One region of the Actinomadura rubrobrunea NBRC 15275 genome, then DNA from elsewhere that is predicted to be linked to it. Evidence: predicted binding sites of a transcription regulator. Region 1 holds the regulator's gene; each other region holds the start of a gene.
The links. Region 1 encodes LexA, which represses DNA repair genes until DNA is damaged. Its sites were predicted from a motif close to TCGAACANNTGTTCGA; they were not measured.
Positions count from the first base shown of each region.

Region 2: AR3_RS10965 (intein-containing Rv2578c family radical SAM protein) is a predicted target of LexA. The motif match lies at 3,326-3,341, and genes of this name have one in related genera.
Region 3: recA (recombinase RecA) is a predicted target of LexA. The motif match lies at 2,539-2,554, and genes of this name have one in related genera.
Region 4: uvrA (excinuclease ABC subunit UvrA) is a predicted target of LexA. The motif match lies at 1,773-1,788, and genes of this name have one in related genera.

Region 1 is NZ_BCQU01000006.1:86,901-92,694, forward strand. It holds gene AR3_RS03275 (vitamin B12-dependent ribonucleotide reductase) at 1-199, opposite strand, end outside; gene nrdR (transcriptional regulator NrdR) at 310-786, opposite strand; gene AR3_RS30225 (LysM peptidoglycan-binding domain-containing protein) at 2,329-2,634, opposite strand; gene lexA (transcriptional repressor LexA) at 2,943-3,644, shown strand; gene AR3_RS03295 (YciI family protein) at 4,059-4,400, opposite strand; gene leuS (leucine--tRNA ligase) at 4,397-5,794, opposite strand, start outside.
Region 2 is NZ_BCQU01000027.1:6,606-12,399, forward strand. It holds gene AR3_RS10960 (helix-turn-helix domain-containing protein) at 348-935, shown strand; gene AR3_RS10965 (intein-containing Rv2578c family radical SAM protein) at 1,216-3,288, opposite strand; gene AR3_RS10970 (glycoside hydrolase family 10-like protein) at 3,486-5,132, shown strand; gene AR3_RS10975 (DUF3040 domain-containing protein) at 5,191-5,403, shown strand.
Region 3 is NZ_BCQU01000015.1:29,608-35,401, forward strand. It holds gene recA (recombinase RecA) at 1,300-2,400, opposite strand; gene AR3_RS06755 (ATP-grasp domain-containing protein) at 2,645-3,508, shown strand; gene AR3_RS06760 (hypothetical protein) at 3,697-4,104, shown strand; gene AR3_RS06765 (glutathionylspermidine synthase family protein) at 4,107-5,261, shown strand; gene AR3_RS06770 (DUF350 domain-containing protein) at 5,292-5,744, shown strand.
Region 4 is NZ_BCQU01000007.1:91,777-97,570, forward strand. It holds gene uvrA (excinuclease ABC subunit UvrA) at 1-1,593, opposite strand, end outside; gene AR3_RS03805 (GNAT family N-acetyltransferase) at 1,877-2,479, opposite strand; gene AR3_RS03810 (TetR/AcrR family transcriptional regulator) at 2,524-3,138, opposite strand; gene AR3_RS03815 (nuclear transport factor 2 family protein) at 3,231-3,689, shown strand; gene AR3_RS03820 (MBL fold metallo-hydrolase) at 3,659-4,465, opposite strand; gene AR3_RS03825 (Crp/Fnr family transcriptional regulator) at 4,524-5,222, opposite strand; gene AR3_RS03830 (tetratricopeptide repeat protein) at 5,405-5,794, opposite strand, start outside.

The DNA.
Region 1 (5,794 bases):
AGAAGTCGGGGAACTCCACCCCGTGCTGCTCGAAGTTGACCGAACCGTCACGCCAGTTGGTCATGACCACGTCACGACGCTCCCAGCGCACCGTGTCGTACGGATGCACGCCGGGCGTGGTGAAGATCCGCTCGACCTTGAGGCCCTTGCGGCTCCCCCTGCCGCGCCGGGCCGCCGAGCCGCTCACCGTCTCCGTCATGACCTTCCCCCTCTCGGGCCCACCCATCGGACCCTGTCCAGGAATAACTCCACCCGTCGGCCGTTTGCTCCCGCCGCGGGCGCTGTCAACCACCGTCTTGATGCCGCCCCTTACCGGGGCCGACCAGGCTCCCCCGAGGAACCGGCCTTGTTACGCAACGCCTCGATCTCTCTGGCGAAGTCGTCCAGCGACTCGAACCCCCGGTAGACCGAGGCGAACCGCAGATAGGCGACCTCGTCGAGTTCGCTGAGCGGGCCGAGGATGGCCAGTCCGATCTCATGCGAGGCAATCTCGGCCACACCCGTCGCCCTGATCGCCTCCTCCACCCGCTGCCCGAGCTTGGCCAGCGCGTCCTCGTCCACCGGACGCCCCTGGCAGGCCCGGCGCACGCCAGCGATGATCTTGTCTCGGGAGAACGGCTCGGTGACGCCGCTGCGCTTGGCCACCATGAGCAGCACGTTCTCCTGCGTGGTGAACCTCTTGCCGCAATCCGGGCACGACCGGCGGCGTCGGATGGCCGATCCGTCGTCGGTGGAGCGGCTGTCGATCACCTTGGTGTCAGGGTGGCGGCAGAACGGGCAGTGCACGCGTTCCCTCCTCCCCTGACAGATCACGTCACACGAGAAATCGTTCCCCACAAGACACAACTTGTGGTTAATGACGCCCGTGTAACTACTAGATGTTGTGGTCAACCGTAGGACCCCGGGAGGGGCAACGCAACCTGGATCAGCCGCCTCGGCAGTAGACCCATGTCACACCGAGCCTCCCGGACCCCGCCCGGGCGTGTCGCCTCACGAGTTCCCACAACCCCCACAAAGCCACCGAAACCCCGTCCACGCAGGGCCTCCCGCGCCCTCTCGGACCTCCGCGGCGACGCCCCACCCTCGCCCCCGCCACGCCGCACAGATCACCGAAAGAAGCCGTCCGATCACGACGTCGACGCGGCCTGCTCACCCCCGCCCCCTCCACACCGCGTCACCGAACCCCACTCAGTCAGTGACCCCCGCCCCACCACCGCGCCCGGACATACGGCGGGAGCGCCTTGCATCCGGGCATCTCCGCGCGGCAGGCGGTGGTCGCGGCGGTGCGCGGCGTGCCCACGAGTCGCGAGCATGCCCGGCGCCTGCGGCATCGCACTGGGGACCGCCACCCTGCCCTGCCGGATCGGCGCTGCTCATGCTGACCGCAGTGTGGGCGCTGGTCACCGGGCTGCTTGAGATCGTCACGGCGACCCGTCTGCGCCCGGAGCCGCGGCGAGTGGCCGTACGTGCTCGCCGGCGCCATGCCGGTGCTGTCCGGGGCGCTACCGCCACCGCGGTCGGCGCCCCCGTTCGGCGTTGGGCGTTGCGATCGGCGGACGCGTCCCGAAGAGGACGCCGAAGGACGGGCCGTTCGCCGCTCCGCGACGGCCGCGAGCAACTCAGCGGCCACCGCGCCGTCGCGGGTCAGCCTCAACGCCAAGGGAGGTGAGGCGCGCCTGTGCAGCGCCGGGATCAGGCCCGGCGGACGGTGCCTGCGGCGGGCGGCCCGTGGCGAATGTGGGCCACAGCCCGAGCGACTCCGGCAGCCAGAAGACGGCGCGTCGGGCGGCTCATGCCGCCGCACCACGATCCCGTCGAGCCGCACCCGGCCCGTCGCTGAGCCCCCGACGGAGCCCTGGCCATGAGCGACAACGGCACGTCACAGCTGATCAGTGACGCCCCACCGCAGCGCGGTCAGCCGAGCCGCCCTCCGCGCATCGCGCGCATGCGACCACGGCCGGGCCTGCGGTCTTGCGTGCGGCGGTGTCGCCAGACGGCCCTTTCCCTGCGGCACGGAGAACGGTGCCCCGTCGAAGTGCGCCGCAGGGGCAGGGGTTCGGAGCCGACGAGTGGCGACGGGCGCGTGGTCCGCGCGCGTCGGCGAGGGAGCATGTCGCATTTCCTCGTCGTCCCCGCGACGACGGCCGGTTGTCGGACCCGGGTGGCAAGATCCCGATTTGCGGGCCGCCGGATCGGGAGGACGTGCCGCAGGGATGACGGCGCGACCGATGCTCGCTGCGCGCGGAGGAACCAGGCCGCCGTCGGCGAGTCGACGAACGGGAACCCGCGACGGCGGCTCTGCGACTAATACAGCGACCGCGTCTACGGCTAGTCGGCGGGGAGGTGAAGGCGTTGGCCGGGTCGGACGATCGTGGTGGACATGTTGTTGAGGTCCATGATGCGGCGGACGACCAGGCGCGTGTCGCCGCCGGGGCGCTCGCGCTGCGCGATGCTCCACAGCGAGTCGCCGTCGCCGACGACGACCGTCTTGCCCGGGCGGCCCTGCCGGCTCGGATCGGACAGCTCGGGGCCGCCCGCGCCCGCGCGCTCGGTCGCGGTCAGCCACAACGCGACCAGGAGCGGCACCGCCAGCAGGCAGATCACCACGACGCGACCGCGTCGCGTCAGCCGCACCTCCCCCCACTCGTCCTCCGCCGGAGCGCCCAGGGGCGGCGCAGCGGCGGCCGGGGTTGGCGCTTGTCTCGCCAGGGCCGGGGCCTCGGCCGTTGTGCAGTGCTGGTGGAACGAACCCGCCATCTCGGTCCCCTTCGCGACCGACCACCGATCTTCGAATGAATATTCGATCGAACGGTTGTACGATGTTGTACCGCAGCCCCCCGTGAAACGCGAGTACATTCTTCGAACAATTGTTTGATCATCGCAGCGGAACGCGATAACGTTCGGCTCGGAGTGACGGAGCGAGCGCCGGGAGGCGACGAGCGATGAGCAAGGTCCGGGAGCTGCCCGACGGTCCCAGAGACGAGGCCGGGCTGACCCAACGGCAGCGCATGGTCCTGGAGGTTATCCGCGACTCGGTGCAGCGCCGCGGCTACCCCCCCTCCATGCGCGAGATCGGCGAGGCCGTCGGTCTGACCAGCACCTCCAGCGTGTCGCACCAGCTCCGGGCGCTCCAGCGCAAGGGCTACCTGCGCCGCGACCCCAACCGCCCGCGGGCCGTCGAGGTGCGCGTCCCGGGCACCGCTCCGGTGCGCGCCGACGGCGAGGCCTACGAGGCGCCCGGCTCCGGTCAGGACGCCGCGCCGCGTCCCGCCCCCGCCTACGTGCCGCTGGTGGGACGGATCGCCGCCGGCGGGCCGATCCTGGCCGAGGAGGCCGTGGAGGACGTGTTCGCCCTGCCCCGGCAGCTCGTCGGCGAGGGCACCCACTTCCTGCTGAAGGTCACCGGCGACTCGATGATCGACGCGGCGATCGCCGACGGCGACTGGGTCGTGGTGCGCCAGCAGCCGGTGGCCGAGCAGGGCGACATCGTCGCCGCGATGATCGACGGCGAGGCCACGGTGAAGACGTTCAAGCGCCGCGACGGCCACATCTGGCTCGTCCCGCAGAACCCGGCCTACGAGCCGATCCCCGGCGACGAGGCGTCCATCCTGGGTCGGGTGGTCGCCGTGCTGCGCAAGATGTGACGTTCCCGTGAGCCCGGCCGCTCCCGGCCGCGTCGTTCCGCTCGCTCCCGCGGCGCGTCGCGTCACGCGACCGCCGCGCCGCCCGCCATCCGCCCGCCCGGCGGTGGCGGGCGTACGCGTGCGCACCGGGCCCCGCTCGCCGGGGAGCCCGTCGAAGACCGCGTGCGGACGCACTCGCCTCAACCCATTCCACATCCATACGTCCACGGACGCCGTTCAGCGCCCGTGTCCGTTTCGGCACGCTCCACAGTCCGCGCCATGACGCTCCGGGCCGACCACGCGGCACCGCGGGACGGCATCCCCCTGAGGCCGTTGTGCGACACGGTGCGCTGAGGCCGGCCGTACGCGGCCGTCCAGCTGGGAATCGGTGCCCGCCGGTGCCGGACCACGCGCTGCGCGGCTGGTCGCGCCGCGTCAGCCGGGCGGCTCCCCCGGGGCGCGGACGCGGGACGGGTCGTCGCCGACCAGTCCCGCGAGGGCCGGATCAACCCGGCCCGCATCTACCGTCATGATCTCGTACTCGGCCACGCCCGCGCAGACGAATGGGTCAGTCGCGGCGATTTTTTCGATCTCGGGGCGGTCCACCCCGCACGCGATGATCACGCCGCCGTGCTCGGACGGCACGGTCTGCCCCGAGAGCACGAACGTGCCCGCCCGGTGGTGGCGTTCGAGGTACGCCACGTGGGCGGGCACGTGCGGCCCGGCGGCCTCCTCGGAGCCGAGGTAGCGCAGCCGAAGGACGTGCAGGGTGCTCACTTCGCGGGCACGATGTTCACGATCTTGGGGGGCCGGACGATGACCCGGTTGATCTGCGCGCCGCCCAAAGCCTCGTTGACCTTGGCGGAGGCCAGCGCCAGCCGCTCCAGCTCCTCCTCGGAGATGTCGGGCGGCACCTGCAGGCGGTCGCGGACCTTGCCCGCGACCTGCACCACGCAGGTCACCGACTCCTGCACCACCAGCGACGGGTCGGCCGACGGCCAGCCCGCGGTCGCCACGGACGGCTCGTGGCCCAGCCGCTCCCACGCCTCCTCGGCGGTGTAGGGGGCGAACAGCGACAGCAGCACCGCGATCGTCTCGGCGGCCTCCCGCACGGCCGGGTCGGCGGGGCCGGGGCCGTCGTCGATGGCGCGGCGGGTGGCGGTGACCAGCGACATGATCCGGGCGATCGCCACGTTGTAGCGGTGCTGCTCGATCAGCGCGGTGGCCTCGTCGATGGTGCGGTGCGTGACGCGCCGCAGGTCGACCGCGCCGCCCGCCGGGTCGGTGCCGGGCGCGGACGTCACGTCGGCGGCGATGCGGTGCACGCGCGCCAGGAACTTCGACATGCCGGACGGCGACACGTCGGCCCAGTCGATGTCGTCCTCGGGCGGCCCGGAGAACAGCAGCGCCAGGCGCACCACGTCCACGCCCCACTGCTCGATCTGCTCGCCCAGGTCGACCATGTTGCCCAGCGACTTGGACATGGCCTTGCCGTTCAGGATCACCTGGCCCTGGTTGACCAGCCGGGTGAACGGCTCGGTGAAGTCGACCATGCCCATGTCGTACAGCACCTTGGTGAAGAACCGGCTGTACAGCAGGTGCAGGATGGCGTGCTCGACGCCGCCGGTGTACTGGTCGACCGGCATCCACTTGCGGACCTGCTCGACGTCGAACGGACCGTCCTCGTAGCCCGGGGAGCAGTACCGGAAGTAGTACCAGGACGAGTCCACGAACGTGTCCATGGTGTCGCTGTCGCGCTTGGCGGCGCCGCCGCACTTGGGACAGTCGACGTTGACCCAGTTCTCCGCCGCGGCCAGCGGCGAGGTGCCCTTGGGCGCCAGGTCGGCGCCGCGCAGGTCGTCGGGCAGCAGCACCGGCAGCTGGTCGTCGGGCACCGGGACCTCGCCGCACGACGGGCAGTGCACGATCGGGATCGGGCAGCCCCAGAACCGCTGCCGGGACACCAGCCAGTCGCGCAGCCGGAAGTTGACCGCGGCCTTGCCCAGCCCCTTCTCCTCCAGGATCTGGATGATGCGGGCGATCGCGTCGGCCTTGTTCAGCCCGTCGAGGGGCCCGGAGTTGACGATGCGCCCGTCGCCCGTGGTGGCCACGCCGGTCTCGGCCGGGTCGGGCTCGCCGGTGTCCACCACGACCCGCACCGGCAGCCCGAA
Region 2 (5,794 bases), on a different contig from region 1:
CGCCGACCTCGACGTTGTCCCAGGAACGACCTGATGGTCGGCCTTCCCTTGAGATGGCGAGGGCCGCGGCAGCGGACGGCTTCGCCGCGGCCTCGAGTGCCTTGTGGCGGGTCACGGTGGCGTGAGCGCGGAACGAGAAGCCCGAAAGACCAGGCGTGTGCTCCGCCTGTCCTGCGGTCACCGCCGGAAGCGAGGCCGGGCGCGGACGTGCATCCGTTCACCCTGGCAGCCGAGGGACGCCTCGCGGAGCATGGCGCGGTGCCCCGGGGCGCGACGATCAGGCTCCGGTGGTGCTGTTTCAGCAACCTTTGTCGCTTGTTCCGGAACCTGGGCGTGTAATCGGAGGTATGAAGGACGAGTCGGGGATCGCCCGGGCCCTGGCCGAGGTGGGGCCGCGGCTCAAGCGGCTGCGCACCGAGCGCGGGGTGACGCTGGCGGCGCTGTCGGAGGCGACGGGCATCTCCAAGAGCACGTTGTCGCGTCTGGAGTCGGGGCAGCGCCGACCGAGCCTGGAGCTGCTGCTGCCGCTGGCGCAGGCGCATCAAGTGCCCCTGGACGAGTTGGTCGGCGCGCCGGAGGTGGGCGATCCTCGGGTGCGTCTCAAACCGCTGCGCAGGAACGGCACGGTGGTGCTTCCGTTGACGCGGCAGCCGGGGCCGCTGCAGTCGTTCAAAATGGTGCTTCCGGCGTCGCGTCGCACGCCCGATCCGGTCACTCATGAGGGCTACGAGTGGCTGTATGTGTTGTCGGGGCGGCTGCGTCTGGTGCTGGCGGACCGCGACCTGGTCTTGGGACCGGGTGAGGCCGCCGAGTTCGACACCCGGTTGCCGCACTGGTTCGGTTCCACCGGGGAGGGCCCGGTGGAGTTGCTGAGCCTCTTCGGCCGCCAGGGCGAACGGATGCACGTCCGCGCCCGGCCGCGCTCCCGGCGGTGACCACAGGACAGGCGGAGCACACGCCTGGCCTCCAGTGCACCCCTCGGGCCGCTGTACAGGCGGGGCGGTCGCTGTTGCGCCAGCGTCGCAGCCGCAGCCGTGGAGTGGCCAGTTCCCGTGCGCTGCTCAAGCGGGTGGAGCCCACTCGCGACAGGGGAGGGGAGTGATGGCCGGAACGAGCTGCCGGAGCCCAGCTGTGCTCACGCCACCGCGACCCGCACGCCCTGCACATGGACATGCGCGGGCCGTTCGGATCATCGCACCTGGGCGCGACCCGCGCTCACAGTAGCGACAGCTGCTCCGGCGCGCTGGGCGACGAGCCGACGGTGGGTGTTTCACCGGGCACTGGTCCGGAGCGGCCCGCCGAACCGCGATGGCCCAGCGAGCGGCGGTCGATGCCGTACTTGGCCGCCAACTCTTTCACCCGCAGAGAGATCCGCTCCTGGAACTCCCGCGGAGCGTACGCGCCGCCCCGGTACAGCCGCGCGTACGGCTTCACCAGGTCCGGGCGATGCTCGCGCAGCCACGCCAGGAACCACTCGCGCGCCCCCGGCCGCAGATGCAGCGTGATCGCCGTCACCGAGGTGGCGCCCGCCTCGGCGATCCGCCGCACGGCCTCCTCCAGCTGCGCCGGAGAGTCGGTCATGTACGGCAGCACCGGCCCCATCACCACGCCGCAGCGCACGCCCGCGTCGTTCAGCGCCGCGCACACCTCCAGCCTCTTGTCGGGGGACGGCGTGCCCGGCTCCACCAGCCGCCACAGCTCGCGGTCGAGGAACCCCACCGACACCGCCGTGCTGACCTCCGTGCGCTCGGCCGCCTCCGCCAGCAGCGGCAGATCCCGCAGGATCAGCGATCCCTTGGTGAGGATGGAGAACGGGTTGGCGGCGTCCCGCAGCGCCTCCAGGATCGGGGGCATCAGCCGGTACCGGCCCTCGGCGCGCTGGTAGCAGTCGACGTTGGTGCCCATCGCGATGTGCTCGCCGCGCCAGCGCGGCGCCGCCAGCTCCCGGCGGACCAGCTCGCCCGCGTTCACCTTCACGACGATCTTGGAGTCGAAGTCGGCGCCGGAGTCCAGGTCCAGGTACTCGTGCGAGCCGCGCGCGAAGCAGTTGTGCGAGACCACCCCGTCGGCGATGAAGTCGCCGGTGCCGGTGGTGATGTCGTACATGGGCGTCTCGAGCCCCAGCGGTTCGATCGACACCACGCGCAGCGCGGCGTCCCCGTCGAGCGCCGCGCCTTCGATCGACCGCTTCCGTGTGACGGCCGGATCGACCGTGTGGAGGAAGCGGAGCCGTTCGCGCGGCCCGCCGGCGAGGCGGACCCGCGTCGCGGCGCCGCCCGCCGGGGCGGCGCACGTCTCGAAGGGGAGGCCGAGGGCCGCCAGGCCGTCTGCCAACCCGCGGGACAGTCGCATGTCGGCGACGGTGATCCGCGCCCCGCCTTCGAGGCCGTCGCCCTCGTCATCGTGGATCTCGCCGCCGGTGTCGAACAGTCCGGCGAGCAGACCCGCGTACCACGACCGCGACGGGTGCCGCGGCCACCGGGTCACCTGCTCGACGTCGGCCAGCGCGACGGCCCCGCCGAGACGCCGGCGCTCCGCACCGCGCGGTGTCTCCTCGACGGCGCGGTCTGCCGCGTCGTGGGGGACGCCGAAGTGCTCCAGATAGCGGCGGACCCTGTCCAGCACCTCGACCTCGTCGGCGGGCAGACGAACGTGGTGCGGGCGGACACCGTCCGGAACGCGCACCACCGCGGACAGGTAGCCGCGGCGGTAGTCGTCGTCGACCTTCGGCGGTGCGGCGAACCCGCCGGTGCCGACCAGACGGTCGCCGACGGCCAGGTGCGGACGCCGGGCGCCGCCGGGTTCGGCGTCCGTGACGTACCTCCAGCCGCGGTCGCTCAAGAAGCGGTGGTCGCCGCTGGTGATGAGGCGGGTGCCGTCCTGCAAGGTGACGCGGTAGGCGGGCTTGACCGTCCGCCAGTGGGCGAGGACCTCCGTCACCGCGTACCGGCGACCGTCCCCCTCCCGGCGCGTGCCGTAGATGCGGTCGCCGACGCGCAGATCCCGCAGGGGCCTGGTGCCGCCGTCGGCCATGAGGATCGGGGTGTCGCCCGACAGGCAGTAGACGCACGCGTGGGAGCACCCCCGGTAGGGGTTGATGGTCCAGCGGAAGGGCATGCGGGAGGCGGCCGGGACGCGGTTGATGATCGAACGGGCCTGCACTTCGTAGAAGGTGATGCCGCGGAAGCCGGGCGTGTCGAACGTCCGGGCGACCGCGCGTCGTTCGATCAGCGGCGCCGCCGGGCCGGGCTCGGCCCCGTCGTCGAGCCGCAGGTTGTCCCAGCGCATCGGCCACACCCCCCGCATGGATCGAACATGTGAACGATAGAACGCGCGTTCGATGATCGCAACTGTGCGTGACCATGGGCGGACCGCCGCGCGGGCCGGCGGAGTGAATGTTCCCTGTCACTTGCGGCGAACGGATGCGACACGGGCATCGTCGTTTGGCGTCGACCACGGCAAAGCGTGCGTAACAATGGCTCGTCATGGTCTGGACGAGCAAGCGGACACCGGGTGCGCTCGCGCGGGCGCTGACCGCGGGCGCACTGGCGACGGGAGCGCTGGCGGTGACGGCGGCATGCGTACCGGTGCTGGGCGGCGCCGACGAGAGCAAGGCGGGGGAGCGGGCGCCCGGCGGCGCGGGCGCGCGGGCCGAATGCCCGGACGTGCCCGCGCCCGAGGGGACCGCGGGCCGCCAGCTGCGCGGCATGTGGATCGCCACCGTCGGCAACATCGACTGGCCCAAGGCCGGCCGCCGCTCCGTCGACCAGCAGAAGGCCGACTTCCGCAAGCTGCTGGACACCGCGCGGGCGATGAACCTCAACGCGGTGTTCGTGCAGATCCGTCCGAACTCCGACGCCTTCTACGACTCCCCGTACGAGCCGTGGTCGCAGTGGATCACCGGCACGCCCGGCAAGGACCCCGGCTACGACGTGCTGAAGTTCATGCTGGACGAGGCGCACGCCCGCAACCTCGAGTTCCACGCCTGGTTCAACCCCTACCGGGTGAGCCGCGAAGGCGACCTCAAAAAGCTCGCCCCCGACAGTCCCGCCCGCCGCAACCCCGGCTGGGTGCGCAAGTACGGCAAGGGCCTGTGGTATGACCCGGGCCTGCCGGAGGTACGGGACCTGGTCGTCAAGGCCGTCCTGGACGTGGTCCGCAAGTACGACATCGACGCGGTCCACTTCGACGACTACTTCTACCCCTACCCCGAGGCGGGCGCCGGGGAGTTCCCCGACCAGGACAGCTATAAGACCTACGGCAAGGGCATGCGCAAGGACGACTGGCGCCGCCAGAACGTCGACACGCTCGTCAAGACCGTCTCCGAGCGGATCCGCCAGGCCAAGCCCTGGGTGCGGTTCGGCATCAGCCCGTTCGGGGTGTGGCGCAACGACACCACCGACCCGCAGGGGTCGCCCACGCGCGCGCTGCAGAGCTACGACGATCTCCACGCCGACACCCGCAAGTGGATCCGCGAAGAATGGATCGACTACGTCACGCCGCAGCTGTACTGGCCCATCGGTGACGCCCGCGCTGACTACGCCAAGCTGGTCGACTGGTGGGCCCGCCAAGTGGAGGGCACCAAGGTGCAGCTGACGATCGGGCAGGCCGCCTACCGCGTCGGCAAGGACGCGGCCTGGCGCAAGCCCGACGAACTGTCGCGGCACCTGAAACTCAACGCCCGCTACCCGGCGGTGCGCGGCGACGTGTACTTCAGCGCCTCCGACCTGGTCGCCAACCGGCAGGGGTTCGCCACCCGCCTGCGTGACGACCACTACACGCGCCCGGCGCTGCCGCCCGTCTCGCCCGCCGCCGTCGACCGGGACCAGACGGGGCAGGGCCCCGCGCCCGCCCACCGGGTGCGGGCCGAAGGCGGCGACCGCGGCGTGCGCGTCACCTGGAACGCGTCCGGTGACGCCGTCGCCTACGCGGTGTACCGGGTGGACGGCAAGCGCGCCGCCTGCGCCCCCGTCACCCCCGGGACGCTGCTGACGACCGTGCGCGGCGGCGGCATCGTCGACCCGACGGCCAAACCGGGCCGCACCTACACCTACTACGTCACCGCGGTCGACCGGATGCAGCGTGAAAGCGCTCCCGCGCGGGGCGCGACGGTCACCGCCCCACGGGGATAATGATCTTGCTGCCGGGGCAAGAACATGGCACCGCAACCCCGCCCCCCGGAGGTATGGCATGTCGCTGTCGATGGAGGAGCAGCGGATCCTCGCCGAGATCGAGACCCGTCTCAGCGAGGAGGATCCGCGGCTGGCCCATCGCCTGTCGAAAGCGGGCGCGAAGGTGGGCCGGGCGCGGCGCCGCCGGATCCGCCTGATCGCAGCCGTTGCGGTCGCGGGGCTCGCAGTGCTGACGGCGGTCGCCGCGGCGGTGCTCACCGCGATCTCATAGTTGGGCGGGTGCCGCGGCGCGTTCCGCTCCCGGCGGACCGGCGCGCCGCGCACCCGCCCCGCTATGAGAGGGCCCCGGCGGGCGGTTCGCCTGCCGGGGCCCTGTGACGTTCAGGCCGGTGTGGTGGTCGCCTCGCGGCGAAAGGCACAACGAGGCTCCTGCCCGAACCATGCGGCCCAGCGGTATTCCTCGAAGGCAAAGGGTAGAGCCCGGGGGACACATGCCACACCGACACCACCCACGATAACGGCACCGGGGGAGTGCTCCTCCACGCCGAGGTAAGCCGAGAGTGTCAGCACGGTCACGTGACCGGACAGTGAGTGTTGTCTGAGCCGCGTGCACCCGCCCGGTTCGCGTGGCGTCGCACACTGTGGATGGTCGGGGGGCGAAC
Region 3 (5,794 bases), on a different contig from region 1:
AAAGACCTGGCGGGTGTGGACCTCCCCGGCGTGCGACCAGGAGTCCTCCACGGATTGCTTTCCGGCGACGGCGAGGTCCGCGCAGGGCGGCGCCCAGAACGCGACGCCGAGGGAAAAGAGCCGCGCGCGTCATCAACGCTCTCACCGCTCCCCGCGCCGCCAGGCTCCAAGCGGGTCGATTCGGCTGCCGCGAAAGGCCCAGCCGCCGCACCGAAAGGCTGAGGGACCGTAGCGGAAGGCTCAGAGGCCACGGCGGATGGCTCGGAGGGTGTGGGGGACGACGCCGGGCTGTCCGGCTTGCGAGCGGGAGCCTCCCTGGGATTGGCCTCCCGCGACAGTGGAGTCCACGCAGGACCCTCAGAACGCGACGCCCAGGGGAAAGCGTCGCTACGCGCGTCGTCGACACCCCCATCGCTCCCGGTGCCGCCGGGCTCCAGAGGGGCTGACGGCTCAGGGACCGTGGCGGAATCCCTCGCGGCCATTGCGGATGGCTGGGAGGTCGTACCGGAGGACGTCGGACTGTCCGGCGTGTGGCCGGGCCCCTCCCACGGACTGCTCTTCGGCGACGGCGGGGTCCAGGCGGGACGTTCGGAAGACGACGCCCGAGGGAAGGCACGGCGGCCTGCCTCATCGGCGGTCCCACTGCTCCCGGTACGACCGGGTGCCTGACGGCTCGATTCGGCCGCCGCTGACGACTCAAAGGCTGTGGCGGAAGAGCCAGAGGCCGCGTCGGATGGTTCGGAGGGCGTGGGGGACGACGCCGGGCTGTCCGGCTTGCGGGCGGGAGCCTCCCAGAGGTTGGTCTCCCGCGACGGCGGGCTCCACGCAGGGTCCTCCGAACGCGACGCCCAAGGGAAAGTGTCGCTGCGCGCGTCGTCGGCGGTCCCGCCGGTTTCGGTGCCGCGGGGCCGGTCGTCGTCGGAAGGTTCGCCCCAGGGATTGCCCGTGGGCGTCCACTCCTTCTTCGGCGCGCGTGGAGGCTCTCCCCAGAGCTTGCCGTCGGCGGGGGCGAGCCAGGCAGGCGCGGAACCCTCGTCGGCCGGCGCGGCGCCAGCCGGCGTCCAGGGGAGGTCGTCCGCCGCCGAAGCGGGCGTCCCGGCGGACTCGTCGGCGGAGGGCGGGATGGTGTCGTCCTCGGGCGGGACTCGGTGAGCGCTCATCGCGGGCTCTCGGGAGCGGCGGCGCCATCGGGGAAGGACCGCGCACCGGTCCGCCGGTGCCGGGCAAGGCGCCGCCGCCCTTCACACGAGATCATCGCCCAGTCTTCGTCAAGAGTCACCCGGATCGGCGGATTCCTTGTCAGGAATCACCGGGCTTGACGCTTTTGGCGCCCTTGCGCGGCGCGGCGGACGGGGCCGACGGGGCGGCGGCGGCCCCGGCGGTCTCCGGAGCCTCCCGGTCGAGGCGGGGCCCGACGCCCAGCTTCTCCTTGATCTTCTTCTCGATCTCGTCGGCGATGTCCGGGTTGGCCCTGAGGAAGTTGCGGGCGTTCTCCTTGCCCTGGCCGAGCTGGTCGCCCTCGTAGGTGTACCAGGCGCCGGACTTGCGGACGAAGCCGTGCTCGACGCCCAGGTCGATCAGGCCGCCCTCCCGGCTGATGCCCTGGCCGTACAGCAGGTCGAAGTCGGCGACGCGGAACGGCGGGGCCAGCTTGTTCTTGACGACCTTGACGCGCACCCGGTTGCCGACGGGCTCGGTGCCGTCCTTGAGGGTCTCGATGCGGCGCACGTCCAGGCGGACGGAGGCGTAGAACTTCAGCGCCCGGCCGCCGGTGGTGGTCTCGGGCGAGCCGAACATCACGCCGACCTTCTCGCGCAGCTGGTTGATGAAGATGGCGGTGGTCTTGGTCGAGTTGATCGCACCGGTGAGCTTGCGCAGCGCCTGCGACATCAGCCGGGCCTGCAGGCCGACGTGGCTGTCGCCCATCTCGCCCTCGATCTCGGCGCGCGGCACCAGCGCGGCCACCGAGTCGATGACCACGATGTCGATGGCGCCGGACCGGATCAGCATGTCGGTGATCTCCAGCGCCTGCTCGCCGGTGTCGGGCTGGGACACCAGCAGGGCGTCGATGTCCACGCCGAGCTTGCGGGCGTACTCGGGGTCGAGGGCGTGCTCGGCGTCCACGAACGCGGCGATGCCGCCCTTCTTCTGCACGTTCGCCACCGCGTGCAGGGCGATGGAGGTCTTGCCACTGCCCTCGGGGCCGTAGATCTCGACGATGCGGCCGCGCGGCAGGCCGCCGACGCCCAGGGCGATGTCGAGGGAGATCGACCCGGTCGGCACCACCTCGACCGGTGCCCGGGCCTCGTCGCCCAGCCGCATCACCGAGCCCTTGCCGAACTGCCGCTCGATCTGGGCCAGTGCCGTCTCGAGAGCCTTCTCCCGGTCGTTCGCTGCCATCAGAGGTGCCCCTTGTCTGTCCGGTGCTGTCGCGGCCCGGTGACCCCGGCCGTGTCACGGGTGACGTTACGGGGAGCCACCGACAGTTTCGAGGTGCCGGCCGACGTGTGGACAACGCCGCACGCGGGCCCCACTTTACCGAACATCCGTTCGATCATGGGATCGCGTGGCGATTTGACCGGGAAACTCCGTGCGTCGCGCGTCCCCGAGCCCGTACGCTGGCGCAGTTACGGAGGGTTTGCCCATGACGCTGACCGTTCTCTTCTGCGTCGATCCGCTCCACCCCCGGCGCGTCGATCCCTACTTCTCGCGCGAGGCCGCCGCCGTACGGGACCACTACGGCGAGATCGCCCTCATCGACCACGACGCCCTCCAACGAGGCGACGCCGACGGAGCGGTGCGGGCCGTCCCCGACGACCTCGGGCCCGTCTGGTACCGCGGGTGGATGGTGACGAGCGCCGAGTACGCCGCCCTCGCCGCCGCGCTCAAGCAGCGGGGCGCCGTGCTGCTCACCCACCCCGACGACTACCGGCGCGCGCACGAGCTGCCGGGCTGGCACGACACGTTCGCCGGCCTCACCCCGCGCAGCGTGTGGCGGCCCGTCGAGCCGTACGGGGACCCGGGAGACCTGGCCGAGCTGGTACGGCCCCTGCGGGCCGGGCCCGCCGTCGTCAAGGACTACGTCAAGTCCCGCAAGCACGAGTGGGAGCAGGCGTGCTTCGTGCCCGACGTGAAGAACACGACGCAGCTGCGCTCGGTCGTCGAGAAGATGATGGCGCTGCAGGGCGACGCGCTGGCGGGCGGGATCGTGGTGCGCGAGTACGAGCGGTTCGACGGCTCCGGCGAGGCGCGGGTGTGGTGGGTGGACGGCGAGCCCGCGGTGGTGGGCCCGCATCCCGACACCCCTGACGTGGAGCCGGAGCCGCCGGACTACGAGGCGGTGGCGTCCGCCGTGCGCAGCCTGGGGTGCCGGTTCATCACCACCGACTTGGCGCGCCGCGAGGACGGCCGGTGGCGCGTGGTGGAGGTGGGCGACGGCCAGGTGAGCGGCCTGCCCGCCACGGTCGACCCGATGGACCTGTACGCGCATCTGCCGCTTCCCGACTGAGCAGGCCCTCGCCACGGTGCGCGACGGGTCGATCGCAGTGGAACCGGGACGGCGCTCACTTCCGTCACACGATCGAACACCCTTAGTCTGTGGCTCCGCGATGCGGATCCCATGACGGAGGGCGCCTCCGGCCTTCCAGGCGGCACCCCGTCGCAGAGCCCCCAGATCTTTTTGTAAGGACGTGTCCCATGCCCCAACAGGACCTCCCGCGGCCCCGGCTCAGCTCCCGGGCGGTGAAGATCGGCATGGTCAGCGCTCTATCGCTCACGCTGGCGGCGTGCGGCAAGACGACGACGGCGTACTGCGTCGACCGCCTGTCGTTCACGGCCCTCGGATCAGGCAGTTACAGGGTCGTTCCCGACTACTACTGCGAGCGGACCTACCCCTTTACCTCGCCCGACTACGGCCGCTACTTCTGGTACTACGGCCCCAAGCGCGTCTCCGACGACTCCGGCTACAACTCCGGCGGCAGCAGCACCGGCGGCACCTATGTCTCCGGGGGCAGCCGCTACGCGCCGAGCAGGGGCAAGATCAAGACCAGCAGCGGCAAGACCCTCCGCGGCGGGTTCGGCGGCAGCGGACGCAGCGGAGGCTGACGTTGCGACGCGTCCGCTCGACGCCCCGACCCGACTGGCCCGCCCGGATCGAGGCTCAGGGACTGGCCTTCCACAAGACCGCCCACCCCGAGAACCTCAGCCGCCCCTACTGGGACGAGTCCGTGCACTACGTCTTCGAGATGGACGAGGTGCTGGCCCTGGAGGAGGTGGTGGAGGAGCTGCACCGCATGTGCCTGGAGGTGGTGGACCATGTGGTGACGACCGGCCGCTACCACGTCCTCGGCATCCCCGACCGGGTGGCGCCTCTCATCGAGGAGTCGTGGCGCCGCCGGGACCCGCACCTGTACGGGCGGTTCGACCTCTGGTACGACGGCACGGGCCCCGCCAAGCTGCTGGAGTACAACGCCGACACCCCCACCTCGCTGGTGGAGAGCTCCATCGTCCAGTGGTATTGGCTCCAGGACGTCTTCCCCGGCGACGACCAGTGGAACTCCATCCATGAACGCCTGGTCGACCGGTGGAAGCAGATCGCGCCCGGTCTGGCCAAGGGTCCCGTGCACTTCGCCTGGACCAACGGCGACGAGACCGGCGAAGAGGTCATGACGATCGCCTACATCCAGGAGACCGCCCAAGAGGCGGGCCTGCCGGGTGTGGCGCTCGCCATGGAGGACATCGGGTGGGACCCAGTCGGCCGGCGGTTCGTCGACCTGGACGACAACGAGATCCGCACGCTCTGCAAGCTGTACCCCTGGGAGTGGATCGTCGCCGAGCCGTTCGGCGAGCACGTCCCCGCCACCACGGCGTGGATCGAACCCATCTGGAAGATGGTGCTGTCGAACAAGGCGCTCCTGGTGCTGCTGTGGGAGCTGTTCCCCGGCCACCCCAATCTGCTGCCCGCCTACCTCAACACGCCGTCAGACCTCACCTCGTACGTGCAGAAGCCGCTGCTGGGGCGGGAGGGCGCCAACATGCGCATCGTCACGCCCGACGGCACCGAGCATCGCACCGAGGGCAGGTACGGGCGAGAGGGGTTCGTCTTCCAGGAGTTCTGCCCCCTGCCCGACTTCGACGGGCAGCGTCCGGTGCTCGGCGCGTGGGTCGTCCATGACGAGTCGGCGGGGCTGGGCATCCGCGAGACCGCCGGGCTCATCACCGACGACACCTCGTCCTTCGTGCCGCACCGCATCCCCCTGTAACCGGATCAGCGAATCCCCGTAAGGAGAACGATGTCACTCGCGCTCGACGACGAACTCGGGCAGATCCTCATCGAGGGCGTCGGGGCGATCTTCGCCTACGCCGCCGTCGGCCTGGCCCTGTTCGTCCTGGGCTTCTACATCGTGGACTGGACCACGCCCGGCCGGCTGATCTCCATCATCCGCCGCGACCGCAGCCCCAACGCGACGTTCCTGGCCTGTGCGGCGACGATCGGCATCGGCCTCATCGTGGCCGTGTCCATCTACTCGGCGGGCGGGGACCTGCTGGAGGGGCTCATCCGGGTGGCCGTGTTCGGCGGCGTCGGCGTCATCGCGCAGGCCATAGCCGTGCTGGTCTTCGACCGCCTGGTCGGGGTGGACGTGCGCGGCTGCGTGAAGGAGCCCAAGCTGGAGCCCGCCGTGGTCCTGCTCGGCGTGGCCAACGTCGCGATCGGCCTGGTCACCGCCATGGCCGTCTACGGGTGATCCGCGCCGGAATCCGACCGGGGCCACCGACGTTCGAGCGAGGTCGGCGG
Region 4 (5,794 bases), on a different contig from region 1:
GCGCTGGTTGTCGCGCTGGTGCAGGCCGATGGACGGCTCGTCCAGCACGTACAGCACGCCCACCAGCCCGGACCCGATCTGGGTGGCCAGCCGGATGCGCTGCGCCTCGCCCCCGGCCAGGGTGGCCGAGGCGCGGTCCAGGCTGAGGTAGTCCAGGCCGACGTCCAGCAGGAAGCCCAGGCGCGCGTTGACCTCCTTGAGGACGCGCTCGGCGATGTGCCGCTCCCGTTCGGTCAGCTCCAGCGACAACAGGAACTTGGCGCACTCGCCGATCGGCATGGCCGCGACCTCGGCGATCGACTTGCCGCCCACGGTGACCGCCAGCACGTACGGCTTGAGGCGCGCGCCGCCGCAGGACGGGCACGGGATCTCCCGCATGTAGCCCTCGAAGCGCTCGCGGGTCGCGTCGCTCTCGGCCTCGGAGTGCCGCCGCTGGATGTAGGGGATGACGCCCTCGTAGGAGGTGTAGTACGAGCGGGTGCGGCCGTAGCGGTTCCTGTAGCGGACGTGCACCTGCGTCGAATGGCCGTGCAGGATCGCCTTGCGCGCCTTGGCCGGGAGCTTCTCCCAGGGGGTGTTCAGGTCGAAGCCCATGGCGTCGCCCAGCGCCGACAGCAGCCGCAGGAAGTAGTCGCTGACGTGCCCGTTCGACCACGGCTGGATGGCGCCCTCCCCCAGGGTGAGGGACGGGTCGGGCACGACCAGCTCGGGGTCGACCTCCATGCGGGTGCCGAGGCCGGTGCAGTCGGGGCAGGCGCCGTAGGGGGAGTTGAAGGAGAACGAGCGGGGCTCCAGCTCGTCGAACGACAGGTCGTCGTAGGGGCAGTACAGGTGCTCGGAGTACATCCGGGTGCGGTTCTCGTCGTCCTCGGGGAGGTCGACGAAGTCCAGCACGATCGTGCCCCCGGACAGGCCGAGCGCGGTCTCCACCGAGTCGGCCAGCCGCTGGCGCGCCGACTGCTTCACCGTCAGCCGGTCGACGATCACGGAGATGTCGTGCTTCTCCTGCTTCTTGAGCTTGGGCGGGTCGTCGAGGCGGACCATCCGCCCGTCCACCATGGCCCGCGAGTACCCCTTGGACTGCAGCTCGCGGAACAGCTCGACGTATTCGCCCTTGCGGCCGCGGATCACCGGGGCGAGCACCTGGAACCGGGTGCCCTCCTCCAGTTCCAGCACCCGGTCCACGATCTGCTGCGGCGCCTGGCGGCTGATCGGCCGGCGGCACACCGGGCAGTGGGGGCGGCCGATGCGCGCGTACAGCAGCCGCAGGTAGTCGTAGACCTCGGTGATCGTGCCGACCGTGGAGCGCGGGTTCTTGCTGGTCGACTTCTGGTCGATCGACACCGCCGGGGACAGGCCCTCGATGAAGTCGACGTCGGGCTTGTCCATCTGGCCGAGGAACTGGCGGGCGTAGGCCGACAGCGACTCCACGTACCGGCGCTGCCCCTCGGCGAAGATCGTGTCGAACGCCAGACTCGACTTGCCGGAACCGGACAGCCCGGTGAACACGATCAGAGAGTCCCGCGGCAGGTCCAGCGAGACGTCCTTCAGGTTGTGCTCGCGTGCTCCACGCACGATGAGTCGGTCATGCACGGCGTTCTTCCGGTTCCTTGTCTGGGCGCGAAGGCGAGACACGATGGCCTCAGGGTAACCAGAGGCGGCGACAGCTCCCCGGGGAAATAACGCGACGTCGAGCCGCCGCATTTCGTGCCGGTCCCGGCCCGCTTTGTTTATGGTCCGCGCCCGTCCCATCGACCGGGCGCACCACCGAACCGTACACGTGTTCGAACACCTGACGCCACCGGAACCGCACCCGTGCCTTCTCACCGCTCCCGCCCAGGCCCCCGCACGCGTTCCGCACAGGACGGCCGCGCGGTCATCGGCCGCGGGCGGCGAGGGCGCGGCGGCGCGCCTCGCTGTCCCCGTGGGCGTCCCGCGACATGACCCAGACCATGTCGCGGCCGGTCTCCGCGGGGAGCACGGCGGCGCGGGGCTGGACGCGGTCCAGCCGGTAGCCGAGCGAGCGCGGGACCGCGGCGCTGGCCGCGTTCGCCTGATCGCAGTGGATCTCGGTGCGGTCGATGCCGGGGAGGGCGAACGCCACGTCCGTCATCAGCGCGGCGGCCGTGCTCGCCAGACCGCGGCGGGTGTGCGCGGCGTGCACCCAGTAGCCGATCTCGAGGCACTCCGGCCCGGCGCGGCGGTGCAGGCCGACGCAGCCCAGCACGGCCGTCTCCTCGGGGTCGAACACGCCGTAGACGAACTCGGCGCCGCGGTCCCAGGCGTCGACCGAACTCCGGAGGAAGGCGCGCTGGCCCTCCAGGGAGGGCGCGTCCTGCGCCCAGGGCATCCACGTGCGCAGGTGTTCGTGGGACTCCGTGACGGCGTCGAGGAGGATCGCCGCGTCGCCCTCGCTCCAGCGGCGCAGGACCAGTCCGGGCGCGCCCAGACGGGGCGGCGGCCACGCGGATGCGTTCACGGCCCCATCGTGGCCGCCGCCGCACCGTCCGGGCCAACGCTTTTTCAGGGGCGGGGCCGCAGCCCGTCGAACACGATCATCAGCGTGCGGCGGCGCAGGTCGTCGTCCCACGCCCCGTGCATGGCGCCCTGGCAGGTGGCGGTGAGGATCGCCATGACCTGGTCGAGCCGGACGTCCGGACGCACGGCGCCGGCGCGCTGCGCGCCCTGCAGCAGCTCGCCGACCACGTTCTCCAAGGCGCCGCGGATCTGCTCGTCGGTCCGGACGCCCATGCCCTCGGCGGCCAGCAGGCCCAGCACGGTCCGCACCCGGGCCGCCCGCTCGACCATGAACGCGAAGAAGTCGAAGAAGGCCGTGGCCGGATCGGCGCCCGCCGCCAGCGCGGCCGCCTCGTCCACCAGCCGGGCCCGCAGCTCCTTCATGATCGCCGCGAGCAGGTCGCGCTTGGTCGGGAAGTGCCGGAACACCGTGCCGATCGCGACCCCGGCCCGCGCCGCCACCTCCTCGGTGGAGGCTCCCTCCCCCTTCTCGGCGAACACCTCCTCGGCGGCGGCCAGGATGCGCGCCCGGTTCCGCCGGGCGTCCGCGCGCAGCCGCCGCCCGGTCTCCTGCCCGCCGCGCCCCGCCTGCCCGGCGTCGTCAGGTCCGCGTGCCGTCATGGCCTACTTCTTCCCAGCCGATTGACAAGATGAGTCGCCACTCATGATTTTCCAGTCGAGTCATCGCTCATCTTCGGCCGAAGGGACTTCCGATGCCTCGGCAGAGCGTCCCCACGCCCCGCGAGCTGTTCGCCCGCTTCCAACGCAACGTCCTGGAGGGCGGCGTCGCGTTCACCGAGGACATGTGCGCGGAGGACATCGTCCTGGAGACGCCCTTCTCGCCGAAAGGCGCGCCCGGCCGCGTCGAGGGCCGGGACGCGGTGATGCGCTTCGTCGCGGCAGGGCGGAGGTCCCTGGACGTGCGGTTCGAGAAGTTCCGCGACGTCGTCGTCCACGAGACCGCCGACCCGGAGGTGATCGTCGTCGAGTACGCGCTGGCCGCGGCGGCGGGCCCCGGCGGCCCGACGCTCGTCGCCCCCTTCGTCGTCGTGCTGCGCGCCCGCGACGGGCGCATCGCGCATTGGCGCGAGTACCAGAACACGGCCGCCATCGCCGAGGCCCTCTCCGGCCGGCCGCCCGGTCAGCCGTCGTCCAGGGCGAAGTCCACGTAGCGGTCGAAGGACCGCTGGACGGCCGCCTTGCCGTCGGTGGAGACGATGCGCTTCCACCAGCCCCCGTACACGCGGCGGAAGTGGTAGGGCTCCAGCAGCCGCAACGCCCTGCGGATCGTCCTCGGCCGCTCGGGGATGAGGTTGGGGTAGGACCACATGAAGCTGACCCAGCGGCGGTCCTGGACGACATGCAGGATGTCCCCGGTGAACAGGGCTCCCTCCCCGTCCTCGGCGTCGCGCCAGTGCAGCACCTGGCCGCCGGCGAAGTGCACGCCCGCGTTGATCAGGGTGAGGCCGTCGGCGATCTCCAGGGTGTCGCCCGACCAGAACCGCACCGCGTCGTCGGGACGCGCCACCCACTGCCGGTCGGCCTCGTGGATGTAGACGGGGGCGTCGAAGGCGTGCGCCCACTCGATCATCGAGCCGTAGAAGTGCGGATGGCTGATCGCGATCGCCGAGACCCCGCCCAGCTCCCGCACCTGGCGGACGACGTCGTCGTCGATGTAGGTGATCATGTCCCACAGCACGTTGCCGGAGGGCGTCCGGACGAGCAGGGCGCGCTGGCCGATGGAGGTGGGCGGCGCGGCGCCCACGCCGAAGACGTCCTCCCCCTCCTGCGCGACCTCGCCGCGGTGCCCGGCGGCGCGCAGCTCCTCGAGGGTGGTCCACCGCTGGCCGTCCCACCCGACGTACTGCCGTTCGTCCAGGCAGATGGGGCAATCCTCGCGCGGCTCTCCGTATTGGACGCCGCAGGTGACACAGATCGGATGCGTCATGATCGCCATTCTTCCCCCAGGGCGCCGGGGCATCCTGGCCGCCCCCGCGGCGGCGGGATCAGCGATCGTCGGCGAGGTCGGGATCGTCGGCCAGGCGGCGCAGGACGTCCAGGGACCGAATGGTGATCGCGCTGCGGGCGACGTCGAGGCCGCCGCGCACCCGCTCGCCCGCCAGGATCCGGGCGACCTTGCGGCGGCCCATGCCCGCCCAGCGGCCGAGGTCCTGCTGGGGGACGGGCACGCTGATCTCGTAGCCGCCGTCGGGTCCGGGACGGCCGAACCGCGCCGTCAGCCGCAGCAGGCGGCCGGCCAGGCGGCGCTCGGCGCGGTCGGGGAAGTGCGCGACGCGCAGCTCGTTGGCGTCCCGCAGCCGCTCGGCCAGCACCGCGGCCACCGCCCACGCGGCGCCCGGATGGGCGTCCAGGACGGCCCGGAACCGCGCCGCGGGCAGGACGAGCGCCTCGACCGGGGTGAGGGTCTCCACGTTGGCGTGCCGGACGCCGCCGTCCACCGCCTCCAGCTCCCCGACCACGTCGCCGGGGCCCAGCACGTCCAGGATCGCGATCTCGCCGAAGCGGTCCACCCACACTTTCACGGCGCCCCGGCGCAGCACGTACACCTGGGCGCTGCGGGTGTGCTCGCGCATCAGGAAGGCGCCCGGTCTGATCAGAGTCGTGGTGGCGGCCGCGCGCAGCGCCTCTCGGGCGCGTTCCGTCAGGAGGTCCCAGAACGTGGCGACGCGCGGGGTGGTGGTCATGTCGCCTCCTCTCCGCTCCCGGCCAGGCGGAAGCGCACGTTCCCCATTCCAGTGAAACCCGGCGATGCGCCGGTGCACCGCGTAGCACGACACAGGTGACGGCGTCCGCGGCCGCGTCATCCGGATGCGGCGGCTCGGACTGCGCGGTCACGGCTGGGGTCCGGCCCCGGAGCCGCGGCGGCTCAGTTCCCCGGGGCCGGGTCCTGGTCGTCCGCACGGTCCGACCGCAGCCACTGGTCGATGGCCTGGACGCGGCGCGCGCAGTCGGCGGCGGCCGCGTGGTCGCCCAGGGCCAGATGGGACGCGCGCCGCCGGTCCAGCGCGGCGCGCTGGCCGCGCAGGTCGCCCATCTCGCGGCGGATGGCGATCTCCGCGTCGAAGTGCGCCACGGCGCGCGCGTGCCGGCGGAGGCGCTGGCAGGCCCGCCCCATGGTGTGCAGCGAGTGCGCCTGGCCCCTGGTGTCGCCGAGCTCGGCGGCGGTGTCGAAGGCCCGCCGCCCCGCCTCCAGCGCCTCCGCGGCCCTGTCCAGCTCGAGGTAGATGGACGCGAGGTTCACCAGGGCCGTGCCCTC